4 regions of the Anaerobacillus sp. MEB173 genome follow, and region 3 is predicted to be linked to each of the others. Evidence: predicted binding sites of a transcription regulator. Region 3 holds the regulator's gene; each other region holds the start of a gene.
What was found. Region 3 encodes LexA, which represses DNA repair genes until DNA is damaged. Its sites were predicted from a motif close to CGAACATATGTTCG; they were not measured.
Positions count from the first base shown of each region.

Region 1: the regulator LexA is predicted to act here: its motif matches at 3,483-3,496, upstream of ruvA (Holliday junction branch migration protein RuvA).
Region 2: the regulator LexA is predicted to act here: its motif matches at 6,580-6,593, upstream of parE (DNA topoisomerase IV subunit B).
Region 4: the regulator LexA is predicted to act here: its motif matches at 5,813-5,826, upstream of ACJ2A9_RS11605 (Y-family DNA polymerase).

Region 1 covers NZ_JBJMAU010000002.1:418,324-426,524, reverse strand. Annotated here, with positions in the region: gene safA (SafA/ExsA family spore coat assembly protein) at 1-1,329, shown strand, start outside; gene ACJ2A9_RS06680 (YhcN/YlaJ family sporulation lipoprotein) at 1,483-2,631, shown strand; gene ACJ2A9_RS06675 (BofC C-terminal domain-containing protein) at 2,808-3,377, shown strand; gene ruvA (Holliday junction branch migration protein RuvA) at 3,515-4,138, shown strand; gene ruvB (Holliday junction branch migration DNA helicase RuvB) at 4,163-5,164, shown strand; gene ACJ2A9_RS06660 (DUF2905 domain-containing protein) at 5,170-5,379, shown strand; gene queA (tRNA preQ1(34) S-adenosylmethionine ribosyltransferase-isomerase QueA) at 5,473-6,519, shown strand; gene tgt (tRNA guanosine(34) transglycosylase Tgt) at 6,553-7,695, shown strand; gene yajC (preprotein translocase subunit YajC) at 7,741-7,995, shown strand; gene ACJ2A9_RS06640 (TIGR04086 family membrane protein) at 8,040-8,201, opposite strand, start outside.
Region 2 covers NZ_JBJMAU010000001.1:302,209-310,409, forward strand. Annotated here, with positions in the region: gene ACJ2A9_RS01485 (TadE/TadG family type IV pilus assembly protein) at 1-66, opposite strand, end outside; gene ACJ2A9_RS01490 (A24 family peptidase) at 63-554, opposite strand; gene ACJ2A9_RS01495 (Flp family type IVb pilin) at 659-826, opposite strand; cyclic di-GMP riboswitch class I at 920-1,004, opposite strand; gene ACJ2A9_RS01500 (Flp family type IVb pilin) at 1,017-1,184, opposite strand; cyclic di-GMP riboswitch class I at 1,269-1,354, opposite strand; gene ACJ2A9_RS01505 (DUF192 domain-containing protein) at 1,608-1,946, shown strand; gene parC (DNA topoisomerase IV subunit A) at 2,029-4,467, opposite strand; gene parE (DNA topoisomerase IV subunit B) at 4,470-6,449, opposite strand; gene ACJ2A9_RS01520 (CoA-binding protein) at 6,938-7,351, opposite strand; gene ACJ2A9_RS01525 (spore coat associated protein CotJA) at 7,549-7,785, shown strand; gene ACJ2A9_RS01530 (spore coat protein CotJB) at 7,775-8,041, shown strand; gene ACJ2A9_RS01535 (manganese catalase family protein) at 8,069-8,201, shown strand, end outside.
Region 3 covers NZ_JBJMAU010000003.1:34,334-42,534, reverse strand. Annotated here, with positions in the region: gene glnA (type I glutamate--ammonia ligase) at 1-1,058, shown strand, start outside; gene ACJ2A9_RS07885 (Hsp20/alpha crystallin family protein) at 1,111-1,572, opposite strand; gene lexA (transcriptional repressor LexA) at 1,694-2,320, opposite strand; gene yneA (cell division suppressor protein YneA) at 2,469-2,762, shown strand; gene ACJ2A9_RS07870 (YneB family resolvase-like protein) at 2,770-3,417, shown strand; gene ACJ2A9_RS07865 (DUF896 domain-containing protein) at 3,460-3,693, shown strand; gene tkt (transketolase) at 3,820-5,817, shown strand; gene sirA (sporulation inhibitor of replication protein SirA) at 6,005-6,439, shown strand; gene ACJ2A9_RS07850 (YneF family protein) at 6,671-6,883, shown strand; gene ACJ2A9_RS07845 (ABC transporter transmembrane domain-containing protein) at 7,014-8,201, shown strand, end outside.
Region 4 covers NZ_JBJMAU010000004.1:340,087-348,287, reverse strand. Annotated here, with positions in the region: gene ACJ2A9_RS11635 (HAMP domain-containing protein) at 1-1,611, shown strand, start outside; gene ACJ2A9_RS11630 (STAS domain-containing protein) at 1,669-1,989, shown strand; gene ACJ2A9_RS11625 (PP2C family protein-serine/threonine phosphatase) at 2,049-2,840, shown strand; gene ACJ2A9_RS11620 (flagellar assembly protein A) at 2,855-4,954, shown strand; gene ACJ2A9_RS11615 (STAS domain-containing protein) at 4,968-5,279, shown strand; gene ACJ2A9_RS11610 (PilZ domain-containing protein) at 5,332-5,700, shown strand; gene ACJ2A9_RS11605 (Y-family DNA polymerase) at 5,886-7,148, shown strand; gene ACJ2A9_RS11600 (YolD-like family protein) at 7,287-7,622, shown strand; gene ACJ2A9_RS11595 (hypothetical protein) at 7,764-8,057, shown strand.

The DNA.
Region 1 (8,201 bases), on a different contig from region 3:
AACTTATCTAAAAAGTATGGGGTTGATTTTGAACAGTTAAAAGCCGTCAATAGTCAGTTAAGTAACCCCGATATGCTAATGCCAGGAATGAAAATTAAAGTCCCGACTGGCGGTGTTCCAGTAAAAAAACAAGCAGTAAAAAAAGAGGCGCAAGTTTCACCGGCACCAGCTCCACCTGTTAAGGAAAAACCGATTGAGCACGTAGCTCCAAAAGTAAAGGAGAAGCCGAAAGTCGAGATGCCACCTCCGCCGAAAATGAAAGCACCTTCTCCACCGAAGGTAAAAATACCGGTTCAGCCTAAAATTAATATGCCGATTACGCAAAAACAACAACAAATGGAAATGAATTTTAATATTTATAAACAAGCACAGCCAAAGCCAAAGGAAGAAAAATTACCTGTTTCACCTATTGCAGAGGTGAAACCTGAAAAACCTGTAGCGAAACCGATAAAGGAGCATGTTGAAGTGAAAAAACCTATGCATGTATCACCACAGATGATGCCATCAGTCCAACCACAGATGATGCCATTTCCACCGTGTCCACCGCTTGTACCTATTTCACCAGTGATGCCTGGATGTGCTTATCCTCCGTCAGCAATAGCACCGACTATGATGCCATGCACACCTTGTGGAACTGGAGCAGCACCGCAAATGATGGGACCGGGAATGATGCCGTATGGAGCAGCACCGCAAATGATGGGACCGGGAATGATGCCGTATGGAGCAGCACCGCAAATGATGGGACCGGGAATGATGCCGTATGGAGCACCACCACAAATGATGGGACCAGGGATGCCGTATGAAGCAGCGCCACAAATGATGGGACCAGGGATGCCGTATGAAGCAGCGCCACAAATGATGGGGCCAGGAATGCCGTATGGATCACCACATATGCAAGGACCCGATCCATCACAAATGATGCCACCAACACAGCCAGGAATGCCCCCGCAGATGATGGCCCCTGGTCTTGATGATGATCTTGATTTAGATGATCAAGATTTTATAGATGAAGACTTTGACTTTGATATGGATACTCCAGCTGTGCCACAACTTCCTTATCCGGGCGACAGTGGTATGCCTCCAAGTGGAATGGCGCAAACAGGAGTACCACAGCCAGGAATGTCTCCATATATGAATTATGGTCCTATGCCAGGAGGAATGATGTCAGGGTTTGGCGGTGCACCAGCTGGATATCCATCTGGAATGCCAATGCCACAACATTATAGTCAACAGTTCATGCCTAGAGCGATGTATGAAGAACAACAAAATGTTACTGGCAGTAATCAAGAAAGTGTTAATATTGAGCAAAATAAGGATGAAAATGCTTAATTAAAAAAAGAGGCGATCTTACAAGGATCGTCTCTTTTTAGGTTGGAAGTAATACTGGAAGATAACTAAATTTTAGTGTTAACTTCCTAGAAGTAACAGAGTATTTTAGGCGTCCTCTTGCCATCATAATTGGTGAAAGGGGGTTTTCAAAATATGAAGAAGCTTGCTATATCAATTTCGGCGGCAACATTAATTATGGGTACTCTTGTAGGGTGTGGTGCAGGTCAGCAAGGATATGGTACAGATAATAACCGACATGGTGGAACCGTAGGGTTGCAAACTACACAACAGCAAGATAGAGGTTATTTTGGGTGGAACCGTGCTGGTGAGGGTCCAATTACCGATATGGTAACACGTGATGACCGACCTGGCAGAGGCTTTAATAATGTGACTGATCGTAACCGTACCGGTATGACCGGTTTTAGAGGTAATCGAACAGGAACATTCGCACCATATGGAACAACAAGACAAAGTCCTGGAGTACAGAGTCCTCATGTAACTGGTCGTACGAACCAAGGTGCTGGGACTGGATTATTTGGTGAACGTCGTGGTGATACAAATATGTTCGGCGGACGTCAAGGTACAACAGGATTTGGTACAAACCGTGGCAACACAAACTTTGGAGCAAACCATGGGTTTGGTCGTAATGAAACGACTGGATGGTTTGGTACAAACCGTGGTAATCAAGGATTAGGAACTAACCGTGGTGCTACAGGTTTTGGAACAAACCGAGGAGGAACTGGTATTACTGGTGACAGACCAGGAATGGTTGATAATGCAGGGACTCTTCGTGGTGCACGTACAAATATGACTGGTTCAGGAATTCAGCGTCATGAGGATAATTACTGGCCACAGGGCAATGAAACAGCACGTCAAGGAAACAGAGCATTAGGAAACCGCGGTACAACTGGCTTACAACAAGGTACAACAGGTCAGCGTGGAATGAACTATCATAAAGATTATGATGGTCAAACTGCTCAACGTATCGCAAGTCGTGTTAACAACATTGAAAATGTTAATGACGCACGTGTTATTGTTAATGATGATACAATTCTAGTTGGTGTCGATACTGACGGAAGAAATTCACAAAATGTTGAACAAAAAATTCGTCAAACAGTTCAAGGAATGGCTGATGGCAAGCAAGTTCGTGTCGTAACTGACCGTGATGAAGTAAACCAAATTCGTACAGCCGATGATCGATTACGTGGAGGAACAGCTTTTGAAGAAGTTGGAGCTACACTAGGTGATATGGTTGGTGACCTTGGTCGAATGTTCCAACGCCCATTTGAGCGATCTCGATAATGTATGATCTAAAAAGGAGCAGGACTACCTGTTCCTTTTTTTTGATCGTTTATAAACTAAAATCTGAGGAAAAATGGATAATAATTAAGAATTTGGGCAAACTGATAATGTAAAATATATGTAATACATGCCTCTTCTTTATTGCAGAGAGCAGAGTAGAAATGGTGGTGATTTATATGAATATTCGATTTGGTTATGGAATCGTAAGTGTAATGACGATTTTATTTGTAATTTTTCTTTTGCTTATTATTAGTGTAGTTAACAATGAAGTTATTGCAATTACTGAGGAAAATCATCCACCAACAGAAAAGAATGAAAATGCTTTTGAAGTGATGGGGCCTAAGTCTGTTGAAGTAATTTTGCAACGGGTATACTTAGACGGTGAAGTAAGTGAAGAAATTGTGGAAGAAGTCATTTGGTCAATGGAAGATTTTTGGGCATTTTATGAGAACTGGAATTTAGTAGACCAATCAGAATCTCAAGTGATATTCCAACAGGAAGTTGATGATATCTCTCCGTTATTAAAAATTAATGGTTATTTTGGGATTTCACCAGAAGGAGTTTTAAGAATTTATGAAGGAAAGCCTAATGAAGAAAAGGTCATTCATTCATTTTTTCAAATAAATACAAAAAAATTAAAGAGCCACCAGCAGAGTGAGTTGCAGGAAGGCATTCCGGTTTTATCAAGAGACCATTATGAAAAGGTTATTCAAACGATGAAAAAATATGCAGTAAACGAATTATAAATGGATGAAGAAGTGAGCTGACTAAAAAATCTTAGCAGCTCATTTCTTTTTTTACATCTATTGTTTCAACTGTGTCAAATAACGGGGACTATGATAAAATAGGTAGAAATAAGTGTTCGCATAAGGAGCAGAGAATAGTGATTGAGTTTATTGTTGGAAAATTAGAGTATATTGATCCACAATCAATTGTAGTGGAAAATAACGGAATTGGGTATCAGGTTTTTTGTCCGAATCCTTTTGCATTTCAAGGAGAAATGGACAAGATAATGAAAGTATTTACATATCATTATGTTAGGGAAGATATCCAACGATTATATGGATTTAAAACTAGAAATGAGCGGGCTTTATTTGAAAAATTATTAAATGTTTCAGGGATTGGTCCAAAAGGCGCGCTAGCGATCCTTGCATCAGGACAACCGGAACAAGTGGTAAGTGCAATTGAAGAGGAAGATGAGAAATTTTTAGTGAAATTTCCTGGTGTAGGAAAGAAAACAGCAAGACAAATTATCCTTGATTTAAAAGGGAAATTAACTGACTTTTTGCCAACGACACTCGAAATGAGTGGATTATTTGCTAATCAAAATAATGAAGTCGCTGAGCCTCAGACTAACCAGGCATTATCGGAAGCGATTGAAGCGTTGCGGACTCTTGGCTATGTTGAGAAAGAAATCAAGAAAATTACACCTAAGCTAGAAGATGAAAAAGGATTATCAACTGATCAGTATATTAAAAAAGCACTGCAATTGTTATTAAACGGGTAATTTTCTCGTAAAGTAGGTGAGAACATGGATGATCGAATGGTTTCTGCCCAATCGCAGTTTGATGATGACTCTGTCGAAGGAAGTTTACGACCACAGTATCTTTGTGAATATATTGGGCAAGAAAAAGTTAAACAAAATTTGCAAGTATTCATAGAAGCAGCAAAAATGCGTGAAGAATCTCTCGACCATGTGTTGCTATACGGTCCCCCTGGTCTTGGAAAAACAACGTTATCTACCATCATTGCCAATGAAATGAATGTTCAGATTCGTACAACATCAGGGCCGGCAATTGAACGTCCGGGAGATTTAGCTGCAATTCTGACCTCTCTTGAACCGGGAGATGTTCTATTTATAGATGAAATTCACCGGCTTAATCGGGTAGTCGAAGAAGTATTGTACCCGGCTATGGAAGATTTTTGTTTGGATATTGTGATAGGAAAGGGGCCGACTGCCCGTTCAGTACGAGTGGATTTACCACCATTTACATTAGTAGGAGCAACGACAAGGGCTGGTCTCTTATCTGCACCGTTGAGAGATCGATTTGGAGTTTTAAGTCGATTAGAATATTATACAATTGATGATTTGGCCAAGATTATTATGAGGACTTCTGAAATCTTTCAAGTAGAGTTAGAACAATCGGCAAGTTATGAACTTGCAAGAAGATCCAGAGGAACACCTCGAATCGCAAATCGTTTATTACGTCGGGTTCGTGATTTTGCCCAAGTGGAAGGAAATGGGAAGATTACACAGCAATTAACAGAAGTAGCCTTAGAAAAGTTACAGGTAGATCGTTTAGGATTAGATGATATTGATCATAAATTATTAATAGGAATTATAGAGAGGTTTAGAGGAGGTCCGGTTGGATTAGAAACAATTGCTGCAACAATTGGTGAAGAAGCCCACACAATTGAGGATGTGTATGAACCTTACTTATTACAAATAGGTTTTTTACAAAGGACCTCGCGCGGGAGAGTTGTCACTCCGAAAGCGTATGAACATTTTCAGTTGGAGGTGCCGAAGTCGTGAACAATATGCCAAAGGTTCTCATTGCGATAGGAATCTTATTAATTGTCGTCGGCTTATTATGGCAAGTTGGAGGGAAATATTTCAATTTAGGGAAGTTGCCTGGGGACATACTTTTTAAAAAAGGAAACACGACGGTATACTTCCCGATTGTCACTTCTATTGTCATTAGTATTGTTCTGTCATTAATTTTTTATTTAATTGGCAGATTTCGTTAAAATGTACTTGTCTTCATGTATGCTGTTTTGTATGCTATATAAGATTGTTTTTTAAAAGAAAGAGTAAACTAAGAATAAAAAGGTGACTACATCATGAGAGTAAGTGATTTTGATTTTAACTTGCCAGAGAGTTTGATTGCACAAACGCCTTTATTGGACCGTAGTGCATCGAGACTTATGGTTTTGGATCGTCAAACTGGGAAAGTGATTCACGAGAATTTCACAGCAATTATTGATTATTTAAATAAGGGAGATTGCCTTGTATTAAATGACACCCGAGTATTGCCTGCACGACTGTTCGGAGAAAAGAAAGAGACAGGGGCAAAGATTGAAGTTCTATTATTGAAACAATTGGAAAATGATCAGTGGGAAACATTAGTCAAGCCGGCAAAACGTGTAAGAAAAGGAACCGTATTATCTTTTGGTAATGGACTTCTAGAAGGGGAATGTATTGAAGAATTAGAGCATGGGGGGCGCATTATTCATTTTAAATATAGCGGTATTTTTCATGAAATCCTAGATCAATTAGGAGAGATGCCCTTACCACCATATATACATGAACAACTTGAAGATCAAGAAAGATACCAAACGGTTTTTGCAAAACACCGTGGTTCTGCAGCAGCACCTACAGCAGGGTTACACTTTACGGAAGAATTGCTGCAGAAGATTGAGGAGAAGGGTGTCCATATTGCCTACATTACTCTTCATGTCGGTTTAGGTACCTTCCGACCAGTATCTGTTGAAAGTGTTGATGAACACGAAATGCATGCTGAATTTTACCAAATGACGGCAGGAACCGCTCAGTTGTTAAATAAGGTTAAAGATGAAGGTGGGAGAATTCTGTCTGTTGGAACGACATCGACGCGAACACTTGAAACAATTGCGAATGAAGGTAATGGACGCTTTCTTGAATCATCAGGCTGGACTGATATTTTCATCTATCCTGGTTACCAATTTACAGCCATTGATGGGATGATTACAAATTTCCACTTGCCTAAATCAACATTGGTTATGCTAGTAAGTGCGCTTGCAGGAAGAGATCATATATTACATGCATATAATGAAGCCGTTAAGCAACAATACCGTTTCTTTAGTTTTGGTGATGCTATGTTTATAACGAATTTGGATGATAATAGTTAGTGTTTGTGTTTTTTTTAGAAGGGAGTTCAATTCATGACAGCAGCAGTTCGATATGAACTTATAAAAACATGTAAACAATCAGGGGCAAGGCTTGGAAAGTTACATACTCCACATGGTGTGATTGAAACGCCGATTTTTATGCCGGTCGGTACACTTGCTACCGTGAAAACGATGAGTCCTGAGGAGCTAAAAGAGATCGGTTCTCAAATTATTTTGAGCAATACTTATCATTTATGGTTACGACCTGGTCATGATATAGTTAAAGAGGCTGGTGGATTACATAAATTTATGAATTGGGATAAACCAATTTTAACCGATTCCGGAGGATTTCAGGTCTTTAGTTTAAGTGACTTGCGTAAAATAACAGAAGAGGGTGTGCATTTTCGTAATCATTTAAGTGGAGAAAAGCTATTCCTAACTCCAGAAGGGGCAATGGAAATTCAAAATGCTCTCGGGTCAGACATAATGATGGCATTTGATGAGTGTCCTCCATACCCTGCTGAATATGAATATATGAAGCAATCTGTAGAGAGAACGAGCAGATGGGCAGAACGATGCTTGAAAGGTCATAAGCGCCCTCATGATCAGGCGTTATTTGGAATTGTTCAAGGTGGAGAATTTGAGGATTTACGCAGACAAAGTGCAAAAGACTTGATTGAACTTGACTTTCCGGGTTATGCTGTAGGGGGACTATCTGTTGGTGAACCAAAGGATGTGATGAATCGAGTGTTAGAATTTACGACTCCTCATCTTCCTGCAAATAAGCCGCGTTACTTAATGGGTGTTGGTTCTCCGGACTCTTTAATTGATGGAGCCATTCGAGGAATAGATATGTTTGATTGTGTATTGCCTACTCGGATAGCAAGAAATGGGACTTGTATGACAAGTACAGGACGACTCGTTGTTCGAAATGCAAAATTTGCCCGTGATTTTTCACCATTAGATGAAAATTGTGATTGTCATGTTTGTAAGAATTATTCAAGAGCATATATAAGACACCTTGTGAAATGTGAGGAAACATTTGGTTTTCGTTTAACCTCTTACCATAACCTCTATTTCTTGTTAAAATTAATGGAGCGTGTAAGACAAGCAATACGCGAAGATCGTCTTCTTGATTTTAGGGAGGAATTTTTCGAACAATATGGTTTTAACAAACCTAACGCAAAAAATTTCTAAATGATTAAGAGCATTTTAATTAATGAAAGGGGGGAAATTAAGAACATGGAAGCGATATTACCTTTGATATTAATGTTTGTAATTTTTTATTTCCTATTAATTCGACCGCAACAAAAACGACAAAAGCAAGTTCGTGAAATGCATGCGGCATTGCAAAAAGGGGATAAAATCATTACGATTGGTGGATTACATGGAACAATTGATGCGATTGACGAGGATACAGTTGTTATTCTTGTTGATGACAACCGTAAACTTACGTATGACCGTAATGCAGTTCGTGAAGTAGTAAACCCAGACTAAGATACATAAAGCCGACTTTATTAATAATAAAGTCGGCTGTTTTTTTATCGTGCTTCTGATTTATTCCCTAGCAGGTTTACTCCGATAATTCCTCCTAGAATGGCAAATAGAATGTAACCTCCATGATATAAATATTGTTCAGTTGTAAATGTACGGTTATAGCCTAAGAATTGTGCTAGGAAAATAACGATTGAATAGAATATACC
Region 2 (8,201 bases), on a different contig from region 3:
AAATAAGAGTATCGTTAATGATAAAGCTAATTCAACAGTTGCTTGACCTTTTTGTGATCTAATCAAAATACATTCACTCCCGTGTAGCAAACTGTACCTAAAACGATCGCCACGCCGTAGGGAAAAGCATGATGGTATTCATTTTTATTCAAACTGTCCAGTGATCTAAGTTGAGCTGAAAAGAAAATTCGCTTTAACGTATTTATTAGCTCTTTTTGCTTAAGTAAAATGACGAAGGCAATCATTCCGCCAATGATTGTAATATAGATAAAGGAACCGAAAACAAAACCTGTTCCTTGTAATGCACCAATTGCCATAAGTAGCTTGACATCACCTGCGGCCATTCCTCCTAACACATAAGGGATCACTAATAACCCAAATCCCATTAAGAAGCCAAATAAACTAAATAAAAACCCTTCCCAGCCGAGTGTTGCAGTGTTAATAATAAAACCTAACAAGATAGCAGGAAATGTAACAACATTGAAAATTTTTCTGTTTTTCAAGTCAGTAAAGAATGAAATAGCTAAAATGATAAAGAGGATTGCAATTGTCATGAAAGATCACCTCGAAAAAAATCCTACTTTCTGCTGTAGATAAAGTAGGATTTTTAGAATTAACATATAATAGTTGTTAGGAATTTAGTAATAAGTAATGACCCTTATTTCAGAACAGACTCTTTAAGTGCCTCAACCTTTGTTTTTAAAGTATCACCAAAGGCAACAAATGCTGCAATTGCTCCAACTGCAATTACTCCTAAAATTAAGCCGTACTCTGTCATTCCTTGTCCTTCTTCTTCTTTTACAAATCGTTTTACTGCGTTCATCATTGCGTGTGACCACCCTTCAGAATATAAAATTATTTTAATATAATGTCATAAAAAAATACTACCCCCGAAGATAGTATCAATGTGATCACTATTTCCGGCAACTGGCTGGCATATCGTTTTTGATGAAGCCCCTCTAGTTTTGCGTCTCAAGGTTTCCCTTGGTTTGCCTTTATCATTTTTTATTTATCTATTAATTTAAGATAGAGTCTTTTAACGCTTCAACCTTAGTTTTTAATGCATCTCCAAAGGCAACGAATGCTGCAATTGCTCCAACTGCAATTACTCCTAAAATTAAGCCGTACTCTGTCATTCCTTGTCCTTCTTCTTCTTTTACAAATCGTTTTACTGCGTTCATCATTGCGTGTGACCACCTTTCAAAATGTTTGGTTTTTGTCATAAAAAAATACTACTCCCCGAAGAATAGTATCTGGTGATCACTATTTTCGGCAACTGGCTGGCATATCGCTTTTCGATGAAGCCCCTCTAGTTTTGCGTCCCAAGATTTCCCTTGGTTTGCCCTTATCATAATTTTATAAAAAGCAACAACAAGCTTCCTGTTTGTTGTTGTCGAAGTGTGTCATTGCTTATGAACTAATATTATCACCCGAATTAATATTGTACAATAGCAACATTATTCCTCTATTACCAAAAAATACACCTATATTAAATCGTTTATTTTACATATAATACGCTCAATCTTAATAAAATAAGTCCGTTATATCTACGTTTTTTTAATGTTTGTTACTATTAATTATGAGATAGAGTAAAAGGTCGTGAGGAAATGAAATTAATTTCAGGGAATCAAATACATAATATTCCAATAACAATTTCAAATTATGATACATTTTTTCAAAGAACAAAAGGGTTAATGTTTCGTTTTAAGCCGATTGTTAATGAAGGAATAATACTTTCCCCATGTAATTCGATTCATATGTTTTTTATGTTTTTCTCGATCGATGTTGTATTTATAAATGCCAATAATGAAATTGTTTTTGTTAAGGAACATGTAAAACCATGGACAGCAATTTTTCCGGTAAAAAATGCAAAAGCAGCAATCGAGTTACCGGCTGGTACCATTTCAAAATATTCCATTCAAAAAGGAGACAGAATTGAGCTTTAGCAGAAAAGCACCAGAACATTACCCCGAACAAAAAATAACTATCAAACAGAGGTAGCTCCGTTTGATAGTTATTTTCACCTTACTATTCTTTTTCCGGTACAATTTCTTTCCATACATCAACAACCAGTCCGACTTGATTTTCATCAAGAACAAATGAACCATTACTGTATCGGTCGGTTGGGTTTAATTGCTGTGAATCTATGACTTCAATATGACCTTTTTCAGCTTGTATGAACATTTGTTCGTCCCCTTCAGTTATTACTTCAAAAGCAACAATACGATGTGGATTTCGCTTTAATTCCCGGAGCATGATTAGACCGCGCTTTGCACGTGACGTCTTCTCAAACTCACTTAATTTCATCTTCTTCATCGCACCCCGTTGTGTGACAACGAATAATTCAGCATACTGATCAGTCGCAATCACTTTGCCGTTCACAACTAAATCATCTTCTTTTAAATTAATCCCTTTTACACCTGAAGCACGTTGACCGACAATGCTGACTTCCTCTTCACTGTACCAGAGTCCGTAGCCAAAATGAGTAACAAGGAAAACATCATTTGTTCCATCGGTTAAAAAGACATCAACGACTTCATCATCCTCTTCTTTTAATTTTAATGCCATTAGTGCCCTTGAAGTTCGTTGTGCTTTATATAACGTCAGCTCTGACTTTTTAATCATTCCTTTTTTCGTTATGAACAGAAGGAAATAACCGCCATTAAATTCTTGAATTGGAATGGCTTGAATAATTTGATCATCACGTTCCATCGTGACAATATTTGCGACATGCTGACCGCTATCCTTCCAGCGTATATCCGGAAGCTGATGGACTGGAATATACAAGTAATTTCCCTTTTTCGTAAACAGTAACAGCGTATCGGTTGTACTCATGTCAAAGTGAGCAAGCAGCCTGTCCGTCTCTTTCATTCCGGGACTTTCCCCGTTTGAGGCGGCATATGAGCGCGGGCTCGTCCGTTTTACATAGCCGTCCTTCGTGACTGTTACCACCGTGTCTTCTTGAGGAACCATTACTTCCAAGTTGATCTTAATTTCCTCAATCTCATCCTCGATCACAGTTCTACGCTCATCAACAAACTGCTTTTTATTTTTAAGCAGCTCTTTCTTAATAACAGAAATTAATTTCTTTTCACTGCCTAAAATTTCTTGAAGTTGCTTGATCTTCTTATCGAGTTCATCAGCCTCTTTTTCAAGTGTAGTCACATCGGTATTCGTAAGGCGATATAGCTGTAATGTCACAATCGCTTCTGATTGAGCCTCAGTAAAGCCAAAACGGGCGATTAAGTTATCCTTTGCATCACGCTTATCCTTGGAGGCGCGAATCGTTTCGATCACTTCATCAAGAATTGAAATCGCTTTGATGAGACCTTCAACTACATGCTGACGCTCCTCAGCTTTGCGCAATTCATACTTAGAACGCTTTGTTACAACGTCCTTCTGATGGTCAATGTATGCTTGCAGCAGCTTTTTTAGGCCCATTAGCTGTGGTGTTTTGTTGTAGATCGCCACCATATTAAAGTTATATGAAATCTGTAAATCTGTATTTTTATATAAATAGTTTAAAATGCCATTCGCATCGGCATCTTTTCGTAATTCAACGACAATTCGAAGTCCTGTTCTGTCTGTTTCATCACGTACTTCAGCAATCCCGTCAACTTTTTTATCCAAACGAAGCTCATCCATTTTCTTTACGAGGTTCGCTTTAACAATTTCATAAGGAATTTCAGTGATGACAATTTGCTGTTTTCCACCTTTAACCGTTTCAATTTCTGTTTTCCCGCGAACAACAACTTTTCCCTTACCTGTTTCGTATGCTTTACGGATGCCATCCTTCCCTTGAATCGTTCCTCCAGTTGGAAAATCTGGCCCTTTTACAATTTTCATCAACTCATCTAATGAAACAGATGGGTTTTCCATTTGCAAGATGACACCATCAATAACTTCACCTAAATGATGCGGTGGAATATCCGTTGCATATCCGGCTGAAATCCCAGTTGAACCATTGACAAGCAAATTTGGATACATTGCTGGTAAGACAACCGGCTCTTCGAGTGAATCATCAAAGTTCGGGATAAAATCGACGGTTTCCTTCTCAATATCACGTAAAAGCTCAGACGAAATCGCGGACAACCTTGCTTCTGTATAACGCATTGCTGCAGGTGGATCACCGTCAATTGAACCATTGTTACCATGCATTTCAATCAGTAGATTGCGCAATTTCCAATCCTGACTCATTCGAACCATTGCTTCATACACCGAGGAGTCACCGTGCGGGTGATAGTTACCAATGACATTACCAACTGTTTTTGCTGATTTACGGAACGGCTTATCGGCCGTATTCCCATCTTTGTACATCGCATATAAAATACGGCGTTGTACTGGCTTTAAGCCGTCTCTTGCATCAGGCAAGGCACGGTCTTGAATAATGTATTTACTATAGCGACCAAATCGATCCCCAATGACATCTTCTAGGGGGAGGTCTAAATAACGTTCATCTGATAGCAAAATTACATACCCCCTCTGTCAATTGAAAGATTTTCGTTTTCTAAAATATTTGTTTCCTCATCTAATCCGAATGCAACATTTGTTTCAATCCATTTCCGACGCGGCTCTACTTTATCACCCATCAGTGTTGAAACGCGACGTTCAGCTCTTGCAGCATCATCGATTTTAACACGAATAAGTGTTCTCGTTTCAGGGTCCATTGTTGTTTCCCACAGCTGAGTAGCATCCATTTCACCAAGACCTTTGTAGCGCTGAATAATATAACCTTTACCGACCTTTTTAATCGCGTCCTTTAAACCGTCTTCGTCCCAGGCGTATTCAATCACTTCTTTCTTACCGGTCCCTTTACTTACTTTATAAAGCGGCGGCAGAGCAATATATACTTTGCCTACTTCAATTAACGGACGCATATAACGGTAGAAGAATGTCAGCAACAATACTTGTATATGAGCGCCATCTGTATCAGCATCCGTCATAATAATAATCTTATCGTAATTGATATCTTCCACTTTGAAATCAGCACCGACATCGCCGCCAATGGCATAGATGATCGTTTTAATTTCCTCATTTTTCATAATATCCGCAAGCTTTGCTTTTTCCGTGTTGATGACTTTTCCGCGCAGAGGCAGAACAGCCTGAAACTTGCGATCACGTCCTTGCTTTGCAGATCCACCGGCAGAATCACCCTCAACAAGATATAATTCGTTGCGCTCTGAGTTTTTCGATTGTGCAGGCGTAAGTTTACCGCTAAGCATCGCATCTTTACGCTTGTTTTTCTTGCCGCTTCTCGCTTCTTCCCGGGCTTTACGGGCTGCCTCCCTTGCTTGTGCTGCTTTAATAGACTTTTTAATGAGCATATTACTCATTTCCGGGTTTTCCTCAAGGAAAAAGGACAGCTTCTCTGACACAACTGCGTCAACAGCAGAACGAGCCTCAGGTGTTCCAAGCTTCCCTTTCGTTTGACCCTCAAACTGCAGCTTTTCTTCAGGTACACGAATCGAAATGACAGCAGTAAAGCCTTCACGAATATCAGAACCGTCTAAGTTTTTGTCTTTTTCTTTTAATAAATTGACCTTCCTAGCATATTCATTCACAACACGCGTAAGCGCTGTTTTCGCACCTGACTCATGGGTACCGCCGTCTTTCGTACGTACATTATTAACAAAGGAAAGTACGTTCTCCGTGTAGGCATCATTAAATTGAAACGAAAACTCAACGGAAATTCCATTTTGTTCGCCTTGAAAAAATACAACTGGATGTAATGTTTCTTTATCCTCATTCAAATATTCAACGAACGCTTCAATCCCGGTTTCGTAATGAAAAAGTTCATGATTTTCCTCATGCCCTTTGCGTTCATCTTTAATTTCAATCTTTAACCCTTTAAGTAAAAAGGCTGCTTCACGTAAACGTTCAGTTATGGTCTCAAAATTGTAAGTTGTGGTACTGAATATGCTCGGATCAGGTTTGAAGTGAATCTTTGTTCCCGTTTTCTTTGTTGTTCCGACTTTTTCAAGTGTTGTTACTGGTTTCCCTCCATTTTCAAAGCGCTGTTTAAAAATATGACCGTCACGCTTTATTTCTACTTCAAGCCATTCTGAAAGGGCATTCACAACAGAAGCCCCAACACCATGTAAACCACCGCTTGTCGCGTATCCGCCTTGCCCGAATTTTCCCCCTGCATGGAGAATCGTTAGGATAACTTCGGGAGTTGGCTTACCCATTTTATGCATACCCGTTGGCATCCCGCGCCCTTCATCACTAACACTAATACTATTATCTTTATGTATGATTACTTTAATATGGTCACCATATCCAGCTAATACTTCGTCGACTGAATTATCAACGATTTCATAGACAAGATGGTGCAATCCTCGACTATCTGTACTTCCTATATACATCCCTGGACGTTTCCTTACCGCCTCAAGACCTTCTAAAACTTGTATCGCATCATCATTATATTCAATTGTTTTTTTTGTAGCCAAAGTGGAAACTCCTTTCCATTTCATATCAAAAATAGAGCGTTTCCATTACGATAATTGCTCTATGTAATGTCGTTTATATTTACGCTTTGCAGGGCTTTCTATTTTAGCATATCGCTATTACGTTGTGTTACAAAAAATTTTTCGGCAATGAACCTGACTGGTATAAAGTATTCCATTTTATGAAAGACAAGCAAAGTCACTTATGTTTCATTTTACCGATAATTTCTTCATTCGCAAACTTTTTTCTACATCAACGGCTTAATCCCCTTTAATCTTCAGCGAAAATTTTTTTATAAGTGGACTATTATTCGGCTGTTTTTAGTTGTAAAAAATTAAAAGGGAATATAAGCAAGCCGTTTCATAGTAGGATATACCATACATCAATTCATATCTAAAAAACGTATGCTCATATGCGTTTTCTTAAAAAAACATTAACTGAACTAAAAAATAAAGAACCTCTAATCTAAAAATAGAGGCTCTTTCATCCATTATTTTGTCATTGCATGTTCGACTTTAATGCAACGATCCATGATCACTGTAATTTCTTTTTCTTTTAAGTAGTCATAGGCTTCTTCATTCGCGACACCTAATTGTGCCCAGAAGACGTCAGGGTTAATTTCAGCTGCTTCCTTCGCGATCTCTGGTAAAAATTCGCTGCGACGAAATACATTAACAATATCGACGTGTCCCTCAATCTCCTTTAATGAGCCAACAGACTTCACACCTAATACTTCATCTACACTTGGGTTAACAGGAATGATGTCATAACCCGCATCTTGCATTGCTTTTGATACCATATACGAAGTTCGCTCTGGGTTGTTTGATAAGCCAACAACAGCAATTCGCTTACTGTTCTTTAAAATTTCTTTAATTTCTTCTCGACTAGGATTCTCAATAGGCATTGGATTCCCTCCTTCATTATCAATAGAAAATATAACCAATTTTATTGTAGCTTATTCTCTCCGCGAAAACAAAACAGTTTGCTTATTAAACTGTGTCTTTACGAAGTCATTTTTTCACGAATTTATGAAAAATGGTCCTTACATTTACGAAGACGATCGTCTTTTTAAATGTAATCATAAACATAAGGAGGATTAAAATGGAGTTTACACCGATAAAATACTGGCACCCTTATATTAGTCCATTTGACCCTTGTCCGCCTATGAGAGTAAAGTGTTATTCAACTCCGCCACATTTGTATATTTGCTATCAACCCTATGGCTGGCCGCAATTTTCACCTCGAGAAGCACTTTATGCCGGTACGTTATGGCCTGCTCTTTACGACCCATATAAAGGCCCGTGCAATCAATTGGGGGTGAGAAATAATGAGTCATAAACAGCTGCCACCTGAGTTTTACCCGTTAATGGAACAGCTTCAAGCAATTGATTTTGTTCTTGTTGAATTAACACTGTACTTAGATACTCATCCCAATGATGTAGAGGCAATCCGTCAGTTTAACACATGCGCCAAGCAACGAAAATATATTAAACGTCAGGTTGAAGCAATTTATGGTCCACTTCAGCAATATGGAAACAGCTACAGCGGTTGTCCGTGGAACTGGAATGACTCACCATGGCCATGGCAAATATAGCGAAGCGAAGGGGGATCTAACGAAAACATGTGGATTTATGAGAAGAAACTACAATATCCGGTAAAAGTAAGTCAATGTAACCCGCAATTAGCAAAATATTTAATTGAGCAATATGGTGGTGCTGATGGTGAATTAGCTGCAGCTCTTCGTTATCTCAATC
Region 3 (8,201 bases):
TTTGCGACGTTTATAATGCAGACCAAACACCATTTGAAGGAGATCCACGTGGAATCTTAAAACGTGTACTTAAGGAAGCAGAAGAATTAGGTTTTACAAGTTTTAATATTGGTCCTGAACCAGAATTTTTCTTATTTAAGAATGATGAAAATGGAGAGCCAACTCTTGAGTTAAATGATAAAGGCGGCTACTTTGATTTAGCACCAACTGACTTAGGTGAAAACTGCCGTCGTGATATTGTTCTTGAGCTTGAAGATATGGGCTTTGAAATGGAAGCATCGCACCATGAGGTTGCACCAGGGCAACATGAAATTGATTTTAAATATGCAGATGCAATTCGCAGCTGTGATGATATTCAAACATTTAAATTAGTGGTAAAAACAATTGCTCGTAAGCATGGTCTTCACGCTACCTTTATGCCAAAACCTTTATTTGGTGTGAATGGTTCAGGAATGCACGCGAACATGTCATTATTTAAAGGTAACGAAAATGTCTTTTATGATCCAAGCACTGAAACAGGTTTAAGTGAAACTGCTATGCATTTCCTTGCGGGTATTTTAAAACACGCAGAAGCATTTACAGCGATCACAAACCCAACAGTCAATTCATACAAGCGTTTAGTTCCAGGTTATGAAGCGCCATGTTATGTTGCATGGTCTATGAAGAACCGTAGTCCATTAATTCGTATACCGTCTTCACGTGGATTAAGTACACGTGTTGAAGTTCGAAGCCCAGATCCAGCAGCAAACCCTTATTTAGCAATGGCGGTAATGCTTGCGGCTGGTTTAGATGGAATTAAGAATAAATTAACTCCTCCAGCTCCGACTGATCGTAATATTTATGTAATGAGTAAAGAAGAGCGTGAAAAAGAAGGTATCGCTGACTTACCAGCAACATTAAAAGAAGCTCTTGATAACTTAGTAAAAGACGAAGTGATCATTAACGCACTAGGTGAACATGCAGTAGAGCACTTTGTTGAAGCAAAAGAAATTGAATGGGATATGTTCCGCACACAAGTTCACCCTTGGGAGCGCGAGCAATACTTATCGACTTATTAAAATACTAAAAACCCTCAACAAATGTTGAGGGTTTCTTTGCATCGAAATTGTGTTATTCAATATCAATGGTCTGACGTCGAGGTCTTCTTTTAGGGATGTTGATCGTTAAAAGCCCGTCTTCCATTGAAGCTTTAGCAGCTCTTGTAATTAGATTAGGTGGTAAGTAGACCATTCGTTCCGTATTCCTTGATGATCTGTTTTTTTGAAAAGTATTGGTTTTATTATTCTTATCATTCAGTTCTTTACTATGTTTTATGGATAGTTTTAAATAACTATCAATGAATTCTATTTTTATTTCGTTGCGATTATATCCCGGTAATTCTGCTTCTACAACGATTTCAGATTCCATGTCATAAACGTAGACAGGAATTGAGTGCCATGTTAATCCCTGTTGGAAAAAAGAATCAATAGATTGCATCACATCTTGTACCTGATTCTGACTAAAAAATGAATCAATTGCATCCATAAGCCCTTTCATAGGTTTAGGAAGTGGACGATCCTCTTTTTTTGACATACTCATTCCACCTTCTGAAATGTTCTTTCTGTAATGTATGAAAAAGTAAGGAATGTGAGTGGGCATTTTATTACAAAATAGAAAAACACTAGATTTTCGAAATCTAGTGTTTTTCTTAACATTAATGAATTGTTCTAAAAACGCCAATGACCTTACCTAAAATTGTACAATTACTTAAAATGATAGGTTCCAATGTTGAGTTTTCGGGTTGTAACCGGATGTAGTCTTTTTCTTTAAAGAAACGTTTAACAGTTGCTTCGTGTTCCTCGGTCATAGCTACAACAATATCACCATTATTAGCTGTTTGCTGCTGTCTCACGATTACCATATCTTTATCGTAGATTCCAGCTTCAATCATACTGTCTCCATCGATAACAAGGATAAAGACCTTGTCATCAGAAACGAGTCGTTCTGGTAATGGTAAGTATTCTTCTACATTTTCAATAGCAGTAATTGGTTCTCCGGCAGTAACTTTCCCAACAACAGGAACGTAAACAGTTATACTCTCAGAAACTTGTTTAGAAGATTCATCTGATATATCTAATATTTCAATTGCTCGAGGTTTTGTTGGATCACGGCGAATTAATCCTTTTTTCTCTAGTCTAGAAAGGTGACCGTGTACAGTGGAGCTTGAGGCTAAACCTACTGCTTCCCCAATTTCTCTCACAGAAGGTGGGTACCCTTTTCTCTTTACTTCGGCTTTAATAAAATCTAAAATATCTTGTTGTCTTTTTGATAGTTGTGCCATGTTTGTTGCACCCCACTTTATCAATTATTCTTAAAAATAGTATACCATGCAAAATAACATTGAGCAAACATAAGTTCTAACACTTGACGGGAACAAAAGTTCCTCTTATAATTAATATACGAACAAACATTCCTAAGAGGTGATACCATTGAATAATAGAATATCTACTAATTTACAAGATTTATCGTATATCGTAATTTTTATCGTCATTATTATCATGATGATGACATCCATTGTCGTTTCAGCTAATTCATATAATAGCCTGCCTACACAAGAAGTCATTGTGAAGGAAGGTGATACATTGTGGTCTATTGGAGAAATGTATGATACGGGATTAACATTTTCTGAGTTGATCAGGTGGGTAGAAAAGGTAAATAAAATTGACCGAGATAAACTATATCCTGGTCAAACGCTAATGATCCCAGTAGCAAGTAAGGAGTAAACAATTAATGAACGCAATTATCTATTGTCGAGTAAGCACAGAGAAAGAAACGCAGACAACGTCTTTAGAAAGACAAAAAGAAGAACTGATAAAATTAGCACACCAACATGATTTGACAGTAATAAAAGTAATTGAAGAAAGAGAAAGCGGCTATGAAATTGATCGGGAAGGTATTTTAGAAGTGCTTCTAGATTTAAAGGAGAAGAAAGCACAAGCTTTATTAATACAAGACGATACACGACTTGGAAGAGGGAACACCAAAATAGCAGTCCTTCACCAAATTCATAAATATGGAGCGAACGTATATACTGTTAATGATCACGGTACATTACAGCTTTCTGATACAGATTCGATGGTGTTAGAAATTGTAAGTATTGTAGAAGAGTATCAAAGAAAAATTCACAACATGAAAATAAAACGAGGAATGAGAGCAGCAGTAAAAAAAGGGTATAACCCATTAGAAAATTTAAAAAATAATGATCAAGGCGGGCGCGACCGAAAAAAGGTTCCTACCTCTGAAATTATTCGCCTGCGTGAAATGAAACTTACATTCCATGAGATCGCGGCAACATTAAGAGGGTTTGGCTACGATGTTTCAAAAGCAACTGTTCATCGTCGTTATACTGAATACATTGAAAATCTTGAAGAAAATTGATAGTGTATAGTTGATTAATTTTGTTATATTGGAGGAAACTTAATGCTGTCAAAAGAAAAAATATCGAGAATAAATGAGCTCGCTAACAAAGCAAAAACAGAGCGCTTAACAAAAGAAGAGGAAGCGGAGCAAAAGCAATTACGAACAGAATATATTTCTAAATTCAGATCTTCGATGACAAACCAACTTCACTCGATTAAAGTAGTCGATGAAAAAGGAACGGATGTCACACCTAAGAAATTAAAAGAGAGTAAGAAACGTCGAAAATTAAATTAAATTTATTCTTATCAATAATTGACAAAACAAGAAAAATTTTAACTACATTGCTTGTTAAAAACAAAAAGAAAGTATATGATGAAAAGCGTGAATGAAACTCATGTGTGGACAGAAAGGATGAACAATATGACGGTGGATATTGATCAATTAGCAGTAAGTACAATTCGTACACTATCAATTGATAGCATTGAAAAAGCAAATTCAGGGCATCCGGGGCTACCAATGGGAGCTGCTCCTATGGCTTATACTTTATTTGGAAAAGTGATGAATCACAATCCTAGTAATCCAGAGTGGTTTAATCGTGACCGTTTTGTATTATCAGCTGGGCATGGTTCAGCGTTACTATACAGTCTTTTACATTTAACAGGTTATGACCTTTCAATGGAAGAATTAAAAAACTTCCGTCAGTGGGGAAGTAAGACACCTGGTCACCCGGAGTTTGGTCATACTCCAGGTGTAGATGCAACAACAGGCCCACTTGGACAAGGCGTTGCTATGGCAGTAGGTATGGCAATGGTAGAACGTCATATGGCTGCAATATATAACCGAGAAAATTATAATCTTGTAGATCATTATACATATAGTATTTGCGGTGACGGTGACCTTATGGAAGGTGTATCTGCTGAAGCAGCATCACTTGCTGGACATTTAAAGCTTGGTCGATTAATTGTCCTTTATGATTCAAATGATATTTCACTTGATGGTGATTTAAATTTATCATTCTCAGAGAGTGTAGAAGATCGCTATAAAGCTTATGGCTGGCAAGTCATTCGTGTTGAAGATGGAAATGACTTAGCAGCAATCGAAAAAGCAATTACTGAAGCAAAAGCTGATGAAAGCCGTCCGACACTTATTGAAGTGAAAACTGTGATTGGATACGGATCCCCGAACAAATCCGGTAAATCAGCATCACATGGTGCGCCATTAGGTTTAGATGAAGTAAAACTGACAAAAGAAGCTTATAAATGGACGTTTGAAGAAGACTTTCATGTTCCTGCGGAGGTAGCTGAACATTTTGCTACTCTAAAGGAGGCAAGTGCTAGTAAAGAACAGCAATGGAATGATTTATTTGCTGATTATGAGAAAGCACACCCTGAACTTGCAAAGCAACTACGATCAGCGATAAATAACGAGCTTCCTGCTGGATGGGATGCAAATGTCCCAGTTTACGAAGCTGGCAAAGATAATGTAGCGACACGCTCTTCTTCAGGAGAAGCAATCAATGCTTTTGCGAAGACTGTTCCGCAATTATTCGGAGGTTCTGCCGATTTAGCTTCATCAAACAAGACGTTAATCAAGGATGAAGCAAACTATAATGCTGAAGATTATAGTGGCCGTAATGTGTGGTTCGGTGTCCGTGAGTTTGCAATGGGAGCTGCACTAAACGGGATGGCACTTCATGGTGGGGTAAAAGCATTCGGTGCAACATTCTTTGTATTCTCTGATTATTTACGTCCGGCTATTCGTTTGGCTGCATTAATGAAGCTGCCAGTAACGTATGTATTTACTCATGATAGTATTGCAGTCGGTGAGGATGGTCCAACACATGAACCAGTTGAACAATTGCAGTCACTGCGTGCAATGCCTGGTCTTTCTGTTATCCGCCCTGGTGACAGTAATGAAACTATAGCTGCTTGGAAGGTAGCGTTAGAAAGTAAAGATGAACCGACAGCATTAGTATTAACGCGTCAAAATTTAATGACACTTGAAGGGACTGCACAGCATGCTTATGAAGGTGTAAAAAAAGGTGCCTATGTTGTATCTAAAGCAAAAGGTGAAGCAGTTGCACTTTTATTAGCGACTGGATCTGAAGTACCTTTAGCGGTGGAAGCACAACAAGCTCTTGAAAAAGAAGGCATTTATGCTTCAGTTGTAAGTATGCCAAGCTGGGACCGTTTTGAGAAACAAAGTGCTGAATATAAGGAAAGCGTGATTCCAAAGGCTGTAAAAGCACGACTAGGTATTGAAATGGGTTCATCTTTAGGCTGGCATAAGTATGTAGGAGATCAAGGTGATATATTAGCCATAGATGAATTTGGTGCGTCTGCTCCTGGAGAACTTTTAATTGAGAAATATGGATTTACTGTTGAAAATATAGTATCAAAAGTAAAAGCAATGCTTTAAAGGGAAACTTCCATCAGTGGTGCCCGTTAAGGTGGAATAAATTCCAAAAACCTTTGTCTTCATTGGAGACAAAGGTTTTTTTATTGATTCGACAAAACTAGTGCATCTTCCCTCCAATAACAGACAAGCATTTTTTTGCTTGTATACTATACTAACAAGAAAGAATCTTAAACTTGGGGGAACGGCTATGAGGAAATATCAAATATTTTTAATGGAAAAAGAAATTGCCCATCATTATTTTGGTAAAGAATCAAAACTGTTTCATTTGTTTTTAGAAAGTCAAACCGTTTCTGGAGAACAATTGGCGTTGGTAAAAAAACAAATTGATTATATTATTCGCCCCATACCTACGATTTTAGTTCATCAAGTTGTGGATGAAACGTTACGTTACAGTACTCATTACAGCTTTTACCTGCACTCTCATTATATTGATAAAAAGCAGAGTAAAGCTAAATTAACCGTTTTTGATACAAATGTCGTTCTAACAGCAGAAGGAACGTATGAGGCAGAGACAATGTTCTTTGAATCTTTACGTAAAATTGACCCTCGTTTTTTAGCAATGGACTTTGAAAACTTTAAATTCGGATGGTTAAATCCGATAAAACAAGCAGAATTAATTTGACCGGATTTTAAAAAAGAAGTAGTGCTTTCAAATTATTTGCACTTGCTCATTGTTATCAAGGAACCATATACCAAAACAAAATTTGATAAATTTCCCTCTCTATTTTAAAGAAAGACTTTTAAAGAATAAGTGTTTGCGTTATAATAAGTTAGGTTCGTTTAATTGTAAATTTTGAACGGAGTAACAGTCATGTTAAACTAGTTTTAACAACATGAAGGAGGAAAAAGAATTATGTTTTGGTATATTCTTGTGGGCGTGCTATCTTTATTAGCTGGTGCTGCGATCGGATTCTTCATTGCCCGCAAAACGATGATGTCTTATTTAAAGAAAAATCCCCCAATTAATGAAAAAATGCTTCGAGTGATGATGATGCAAATGGGGATGAACCCTTCGCAAAAGAAAATCAATCAAATGATGAAAGCAATGAATAATCAAATGAAGTAATATGTTAGACAAGCACTCCGTTATTGGGGTGTTTTTTATATTGTATTTCCCTGTAAGAATGACATTGTAATTGAAATTCGTTACACTATGGTAATATGTACCAACAAATGTACGATGAAAGAGGAAAAATATGAAAATATTTATTGACTTATTATGGTATTTTAAACAAGAAAAGTTGAGGTATGGTACAGGGATTATTATTCTTGCTTTTGTATCATTGTTCTCATTACTTCCCCCCTATATTGTTGGTGTAATCGTTGATCATATTGAACAGAGAACCATTACAACTTCCATTGTTTACAAGTGGATTAGTATTTTATTTCTCGTAGCTGTGACCGTATATGTTTTGCGGTATTTATGGCGAATTATGATTTTTGGTGCCTCAATTCGACTCGCAAGGCTGCTTCGTAATCGCCTTTATGATCACTTTACAAAAATGTCAGCTAACTTTTATCAACGCCGTCGGATTGGCGATCTAATGGCTCATTCAACGAATGATATACGGGCTATCGAGCAAACTGCAGGATTTGGCGTCTTAACCCTTGTCGATTCCATCACGATGGGGAGCTTTGTTGTTATTACAATGGCAGTGACGATAAGTTGGAAGCTCACACTTATTGCGTTAATTCCAATGCCTTTGATGGCGTTAGCAACGAGTTATTATGGATCCTTGCTACATAAACGTTTTTCACAAGCCCAAGCTTCATTTTCTAACTTAAATGATAAAGTACATGAAAGCATGTCTGGTATTCGAGTGACAAAAGCCTTTGGTTATGAAAATGAAGAAGTGGAGTCATTTCGTCAACAATCAGAAGATGTTGTTCAAAAAAATATTGCAGTTGCAAAAATCGATGCGTTATTTGATCCAACGATTTCGCTAATTGTAGGATTTTCATTTTTCTTAAGCATTTTCTTTGGAGCAAAATTTGTTATTGCTGAAGAATTATCAATTGGACAATTAACGTCCTTCACAATTTATTTAGGCATGTTGATTTGGCCACTTCTTGCATTTGGGTGGTTATTTAATATCGTAGAACGTGGTCGCGCCTCGTATAATCGTGTTTCAACTTTATTAGCTGAAAAACAAGATATTAAAGATGATTTTGATACAGTGGAAGAGCTGCCTAACGGTGATGTTTCCTATCAAATACGTTCATTTTCATATGAGGGAAGTAGAGAGCCGTCTTTAAGAAACATCGAATTTTCTTTAAAACAAGGGTCAACGCTCGGGATTGTCGGTAAGACTGGAAGTGGGAAAACAACGTTAGTTAAATTACTTTTGAGAGAGCATGATATTGATGAAGGTAAGATTTTAATT
Region 4 (8,201 bases), on a different contig from region 3:
ATGGTTCAATTGTTAGCTAAAATCGGTCTTTCATTAGGGGTAATTGCCATTACTATCCTTTTCTTGGGTTTATATTTTATCAAAGTAAAACTTGATGAATATCAAACTGAACAAATTAATAATGCAACCAGTATTGTTGTTCATGCAATGGAATCAACGCAAAAGTCGGCAGATACAATAGAAAATATGATTGAAAAAAAATTATATACCTCATCGAAAGGAATCATGTCCGACTTACAAGGGAAACAGGTTCAAGACATCAGTATGGAAGAACTGAGTCGATTGGCAGACAAGTGGGATGTGCATGAAATCTCCTTATGGGAAAGAAAAGGGGATGACATTGTTATTACTCAGTCATCAGATGAAACGCAAATGGATATGAGTTCGAAAGAGTGGGGGTATTGGTTTACTGCATTTGATCAGCTCATGTCGGAACAACCAGTAACAGTTGATGAAGGATATGCTTTAGATAATTATTGGGTAGGACCAATATCAAAAGCTGAGCGCTTTGATAATCTTTACTATAAATTTGCCTACTATTATGATGGTACGACCGAATTTATGATCAACCCTTTTATCTTAGACGAGGAAATTTATCATTTAACCTTTCAGGCAGGACCAACCCAAATGATAGAAAGAATTATTGATGAGAGCGTTGAAATCGATGAGATTGCGGTTATTAATGTTCCTGCATGGCTTAATGGAGACGATAATCAGGTCGTTGAACCAGATATCGATTTACCTGTTCTATATGGTAGCCATCAATTAGAAAGAGAAGAAGATTACGATTTTTTAGAGAAGGCTTATGTCGACAAAGAAAGCTACAGTATTACGTTTAAAGAAAATGGTGTGAGTTATAAAAAAATATACAAACCTTTGTCTAATGATCGGGTCATGGCAATTATTCTTAATTTGACTAGGCAAAAACAAATGGAAAGTCAGTTTTTGGTATTGTTTTTAGTCGCCTTTTTGATTTCATCCGTTGTCTTATTTATTCTTATTCGCCTTATAGCAAAACGTCAATTACGCCCCTTACAAGATATTGTTCAACATATTCAAGGAGTCGCTGATGGGGATTTAACTCAAACATTAGTCATGAATGAAAAAAATGAATTAGATAGGTTGGCGAAACAAATTAACGGGATGACTAAACGTTTTGATCAATTAATAACTGGTGTAAAAGAAGATTCTCATTCGTTAGTAAGAGTTTCAAGCTTGCTCTCAAGACAAGTATATACCTCGGTCAAGACGATGGGGGATACGTCTACTGCGATGACTGCAGAATCAAAGGATCTTGTCCTTGAGATTGAAATCTCTCTTGAGAAACTTCAATATTTATTCCAAACTCTAAAAAATGATAGACAGCTAGAATTTATAAATCAGATTGAAGAGGAAAGTCCAATTCAATTGAGTAAGACCTTGACTGAAATACATGAAAAAATAGTTGAACTTGAACAAATGCTAAAAGTTCATTCGAACCATGTTACGGAAATAACACTTATGTTTTATGATACGCTTCAGGAATTAAATGAAGCATTAGATGGCATGGACCAATTATCGATAAAATTAAATAATAAAATTAAATTCTTTAAAGTAAAAGATGAACAATAGAAGTGTTCTACCAATAATGATCTAAATAATTTTTTGCGAGAGAAAGGACGGCTTGTAATGAATTTAACGGTTGGAAAAGAAGTAGCCAAATCAACAGTTATATTAAGAATTAAGGGAATTTTAGATATCTCTACTAATAATGTTATTGATCCTTATTTAGATGAACTTGATGAAAATGTAAAGATATTAATCATTGATTTCTCAGAATTAGAATTTATTGATTCTACAGGGATAGGCTCAATTATGAATGTGATTCATTTGGCTCAAGAAAAAAGTTTCCATCTTAAATTCCAAGGGATTAATGAGTTGACTCACCAAGTTTTTGAGACGATTGGAATTTACCATATTTTAGAGGTACTTCAAGGGGAGGTTATATAATGGTGTTTAAAGATAGTCTTAGTTACTCTGTGGAAAATGATACAGTTGATGGACGAAATATGCTAGATAAAACGTTACAGCGTGAAATTAATCTTGCAAGAAATATCCAATCTTCATTATTGAATGGGAAAACTCCTACATTTGAGGGAGGAGAAGTTGCTGGATCTTCTCTTCCAGCGCGATTAATCGGCGGCGATTATTATGATTTTTATCCATTAGTTAATGGGAGTATTCGAATTGTTATTGGTGATGTGATGGGGAAAGGAATCCCTGCAGCAATGCTCATGATTTTAACCCGAGGTGCTTTCCGAAGCGCTGCTGAAAGCACACAAAGTCCTGGGGAAACCTTATCGGCTATGAATCAAGCATTATATCAAGATTTACGGACATTAAAGTCATTTGTCACATTATTTTGTGCTGATCTAGACCCGAAAACAGGCATTCTTTCTTACGCAAATGCTGGACATAATCTTCCGCTTTATATTAAAGGGAAAGATAGATCAGTACAAGAATTACCAAAAGTAAAAGGGATTATGGTTGGGGGGCTTCCTAATCAAGTATATAAAGAAGTATCGATTCAATTAGAGGATCAGGACACGGTTTTCTTTTATACAGATGGAATTGTTGAGGCTGTAAATAAGGAAGGAAAGCAATATAAAATAGAGCGTCTTATTGAAACACTTGTAAATAACCAACCAAAAGGTGTCGGAGAGATTGAACAGAATGTGATGGATTCAATCCATCAATTTACAGATGGTGTTCCTCAAAAAGACGATATCACAATGGTCCTTTTAAAAGTAGGTCAACAAAAAGCGGATATAACGAGTTTAAATTCTCCAGTAATGAGTTAAGGGGGAATACAGTCATGCAAAGTATAGTTTCTAAAGGTAAGAGTATAAATGAAGCGATTATGCTAGGATTAGAGTTATTGGACGCAACAAAAAATGATGTGGATATCGAAATTATCCAAAGTGAAGTGAAAGGGTTTTTTGGCATTCGTTCAAAAGAAGCTATTGTAAAACTTACTCGATTAGAAACGAATTCTGACAGATCTCAAAATAATAAACAATCGATTGATGTAATTAGTTTAGCTGAACAACTTATTTCTGAACTTCCAGATGAAAATGTTGAACATAAAACCATTTCCAAAACTGTTGATAACATTCGAGGAAATGAAGAGACATTATCAGAAACTGAAAATGATTCAGAGCAACTTTCAGGAAAAGTATGGGTGAAAAACGGAGTCATAGGTTGTAAAAATTCTCCACATCATTTTCCGATGATTTCTATTTCAAGAGGTATCCAACTTTTTAAGAATAACGAGTTGGTTGGAGATAAGACAATACTGATTTCGGAAAACGATTCATATGAAATTAAAGTGGATGAAGAGAAAGTAGAAACCAAATGGTCGGTTTCTATGGATGAACACAAATTAAAAGTTTTTTTAGAAGTAGAACCTGGATATAAAATAGTACGCTGGATACCAGATATTGAACCTGACCATCACATTGAACTCAAAGTAGAAGAGAGTAAAGAAGTTTATAATTCTCTTACTTATAATAATATTATCCAAAAGCTCGAATCTTTAAGAGTTAAACATGGATTCAATCAAGCTGAAATCATAAAAGCGATAGAAGCAACAGAAGCAGGGAAGTACGAAATTGCAACTGGAATGCCACCGAAACCTGGAAAAGATGGCTGGATTGAATTACTAGTCGATATTAATGAACAGAATGGTCCCAAAGAAAAAGAGGATGGAAGTGTCGACTTTCGAGAAATTAGAACAATTCCTACAGTCGATCGTGGAAAAGTAGTTGCCATCATCCACCCTCCTGTCCCTGGTCAAATAGGTTATACCGTAACGAATGATCCACTGCCTGCCAAACAAACCTTTCCGATTATTTTACAGGCCGGAAAAGGAGTAATGGTTATTGATGACAAAGTAGTCGCAACAGAACCTGGTCGTCCTAAAATAGAAAAAAGGGGACAACTTGTAAAAATATCGATCATGTCTAAATTAATTCATCATGGTAATGTCGATATATCATCAGGAAACATCAATTTTAAAGGTGATGTCGAGATAACAGGTTACATTGAGGACAGAATGATAGTAGAGGCCGTTGGCGACATTACAGTTCATAAAACTGTCAATATGGCTACACTTACTGCCTCAGGTGCAATTGTTACGTATGGTAATATTGTTGGTGGAGAACTATCAGCAGGAAAACATAATATGCTTATTACGGAATTAGGCCATCTCCTTGGGATTTTGTATCAAAGCATTGAAAAAATGGTTCAGGTCATTAATCAACTTACGGAATCTCCAGCCTTTAAACCAAATGATCTTACAAATGGTGGATTACAACCGTTAATAAGGATTCTTTTAGAAAGAAAATTTAAAGGATTTCCTACTTTAGCAAAAAAATACGTGGACGTAGTACGAAGAGGAGAAGACTATTTGGAGGATGATATTTGGAGAGAAGTAGCAGTCTCCTTATCACAATTATTTCTCTCATTAACAAATGAAATCACTTCACTTGAACGAATTAAACAATTATCGGAAAAAATGAAAGAGTTACATGAGGTTAGTGAAACCCCTGTTGAACCTAATTCTTATATAACGATCCCGAGTGCCTCTAATAGTAGCCTTTATTGTAGCGGAAATATCCTTATTTTAGGTCAAGGGTGTGTCAATACAAAAGTTCATGCTGGTGGGATGTTAAAAGTTAATGGTATTATTCGGGGTGGAGAAGTATATGGACGGTTAGGGGCTGAAATTAATGAAACAGGATCAGAAAGTGGCACGCCAACGATTGTAGCCGTCCCAAATGATCAAAAAATTAAGATTAAGACTGCAATGGAAGGTACAATTCTTAGATTTGGTCATATAAAATATACGTTAGAGAAAACGATGTATAATCTTGTAGCGAAATTAGATGAAAATGATTCGGTTGTTTTTGAATAATAGGGGTGATTGTATGTTTAGTTTTTCAATCAAAGAAACGGATAATGCCATTGAAGTAATCTTTGCAGGAGATTTGGATATTGAAGGTACAGAAGTTGTAGAAAATGAATTGATTCCAGCTCTCAATAACTGCCAAAGAGTGAATATAGACTTTACAGATGTTCCATTTGTTGATTCTTCTGGAATGGGATTGTTATTAGATTTAGTTCAGACATTAAAAGAAAAGGGAACAATCGTTACGATAACTAAAGTTAGTGAGGAAGTGATGGATGTTTTTGATCTTTTGCAAATTCCAGAGATATTAGGATCAGACGTTTTTGTTTAAGCTTTTCTGCAGCTGATATTTACGAAAAAGGTTAATGTCGGGAGAGGGGAAAATGAGGTATAAACGGGCAGAAACATTTAGATATGAATTTGGCAGGCCGCTAGAGTGTGAATTTAAGATAATTAAAATAAATGGAGGGGACAAAGCTAGTAATCCAGGTAAAGCTAAACTCCATGATATCAGTCCAAGTGGGTTGAAAATTTCAACAAATTTAAACTTACTTTGTCATAAAAATGAGGTAGAGTTAGAGGTTCAGTTTACTTTGTTTTCCTGTTTTGTTGTGAGGGGAAAAATTGTCTGGCAAAAGCTGGATCGATATGGTGAATATTTTTATGGAGTAAATCTATTTATAGATGATAAAGGAAAAGATGAACTAATTAATGACTTGAAAAATTATATTCAAAAAGAAAGAGTTATATAAGAATAAAGTGGCTTAAAGCAATTTCATCTTGTCTAAGAGCCAAAATACGGGGATGTCTCAAGAACAAAGAGACAGTTCCCGTTATTTTTTTGCACAAATTTCCAATTGAAATCGAACATATATTCCTTTATAATGACATATACTACGAACGTAAGTTCTTTATAAATGTGAAAGGAACGATGGATATGAGGATCGATTACGATTCATTTCCAAAACGAACGATTTTTTGTGTAGATATGAAAAGCTTTTATGCAAGTTGTTCTGCTGTTTTACTTGGTCTTGACCCATTAACGACCTATCTTGCAGTTGTTGGAGATACAGAACGGGAGGGAAGTGTCGTACTAGCGGCAACTCCTCCATTAAAACAGGATTTCGGTATTAAAACAGGGAGCAGGCTCTTTGATATTCCTAATGACCCGCGAATACACATCGTGAATGCACAAATGTCGACGTATTTAAAAACATCAATCGCAATTACGGAGCTGTTTCATCGGTATGTACCGATGGAATGTATTCATACGTACAGTGTAGATGAAAGTTTTCTGCAGGTCGATGGGACAACGAGACTATGGGGAGATAAGTTCTCTCTTGCTGAACAAATAAAAGAAGAGATGCAAAAAGAATTTGGTTTAAGCTGTGCAATCGGAATAGGACCTAATATGCTGATGGCGAAACTATGCCTTGATTTAGAAGCAAAAAAGAAGGGGATTGCTGAGTGGACGTATGATCAAGTGGAAGCAAAGCTTTGGCCAGTTTCACCATTAAGTAAAATGTGGGGGATCGGTACGAGAATGGAAGAGCGCTTGCATCGTCTTGGGATTCGTACTGTTGGTCAACTGGCAAATTATCCACGCCATTTATTGGAGAAGAAGTTCGGCGTGATGGGTAACCAGCTCTATTATCATGCACATGGAGTTGATTTATCTGACTTAGGCGCTCCCATTATGCAAGGACAAATCAGTTTTGGAAAAAGCCAAATGCTATTACGTGATTATACAAAGAAGAAAGAGATTAAGCATGTCATACTTGAAATGTGTGAGGAAGTAGCAAGAAGAGCGAGAACAGCCAACAAAGCAGGCAGAACAATCAGTCTGGGCATTGGTTACAGTAAGAAAGAAGGCGGGGGAGGGTTTCACCGCTCTCAGACAATTGCTGAACCAACGAACATGACAATGGAGATTTATCAGACATGTTTGCAGTTGTTTGAAAAGCATTTTGATGAGCGAACAGTGCGGAAAATCTCAATTTCACTCTCAAATGTTGTTGACGATGATCAGCTGCAGCTAAATTTATTTGATCATAGGAAACCAAAACAAAGAGAGATTGGCTATGTAATGGATGCTATTCGGCAAAAATACGGCTCCAACGCCTTACTGCGAGCCGTCTCCTACACAACCGCAGGCACAGCCAGACATCGGGGAAGACTTGTAGGAGGGCATAAGGCGTAAATGTAAAATTAAAAATTTAAAATGTAAAATTGGTTCGGGATGATTCAGGGATGTTTTAAAAGAATGCTTCGATGAAAATCTCTCAAAAATTTTAAATTTTACATTTTAAATTTTACATTCAAAAAGGGGGTTTTCAACGTGATTCGTGATCGGGGGAATATTAAGTGGACGGCGATGATGCTGCCTGAGCATGTCGAGATGCTTAAAACGTTAGAGGAAAAAACAGTGTACAAAACAAAGCCTATTGTTGATGAACAGCAGCTTACAGAAATGAATGAAACACTTTGTGAGGCGATGGCTGAAAATCAGTCACTTTATTTTACGTATTTTCAACATCATAATTATCATGTTCTTGTCGGAAAAGTTCATGATTTTGATCAAGTCAATGAGAAGCTTCGTATTAAGGATTATTTTGAACATGTCCATATTTTAGACATAAAAAATGTTATTGATATAAGGATCGACAACGATTGACAAGGTTCTTTCTTTGGTGAATTCGAGTTCACGGAGCTGTAATTTAATTTTCACAAATTGGTAACAACATTTTTTTCTAAAAATGTTATAGTTAATACGGGTTAAGGAAAACCATAAAAAAAGATAGGAAGTGAAGAGAACGTGATCGTTCAAGGCTTGATTGAAACCAAAGAATATTTTACTGGGGAAACGAAGGATAATTACTTTGTCATTTATGAAAAGTTTGAAAACACAGATGCTGTATTTAAAGGAAACATCGTAGAAGAAAACCATTGCGGTACAGAGGAATTTATTCAAATTTTACGCGGAAATGAAGAGTGCAGCTGTTCCCTTAGAAATGTGATTAGTTTTCGGGTTGGTGATCAATGTAAGTCAGTAGATGAAATCTTACTTAAAATTAAAAGCGAACATAAAGACATTTTTAAGTCTAATTAATTATAATAGTAAAATAAAATGCCCCTTCCATATGAATATTGGAAGGGGTTTTTCATTTTTAGGAAAAAAACTATCCTTAAAAATAGTAACGCAGATTAAAAAAGATTATGCGATAATAAAGTTAAATGGATAGAGATAAAGGGG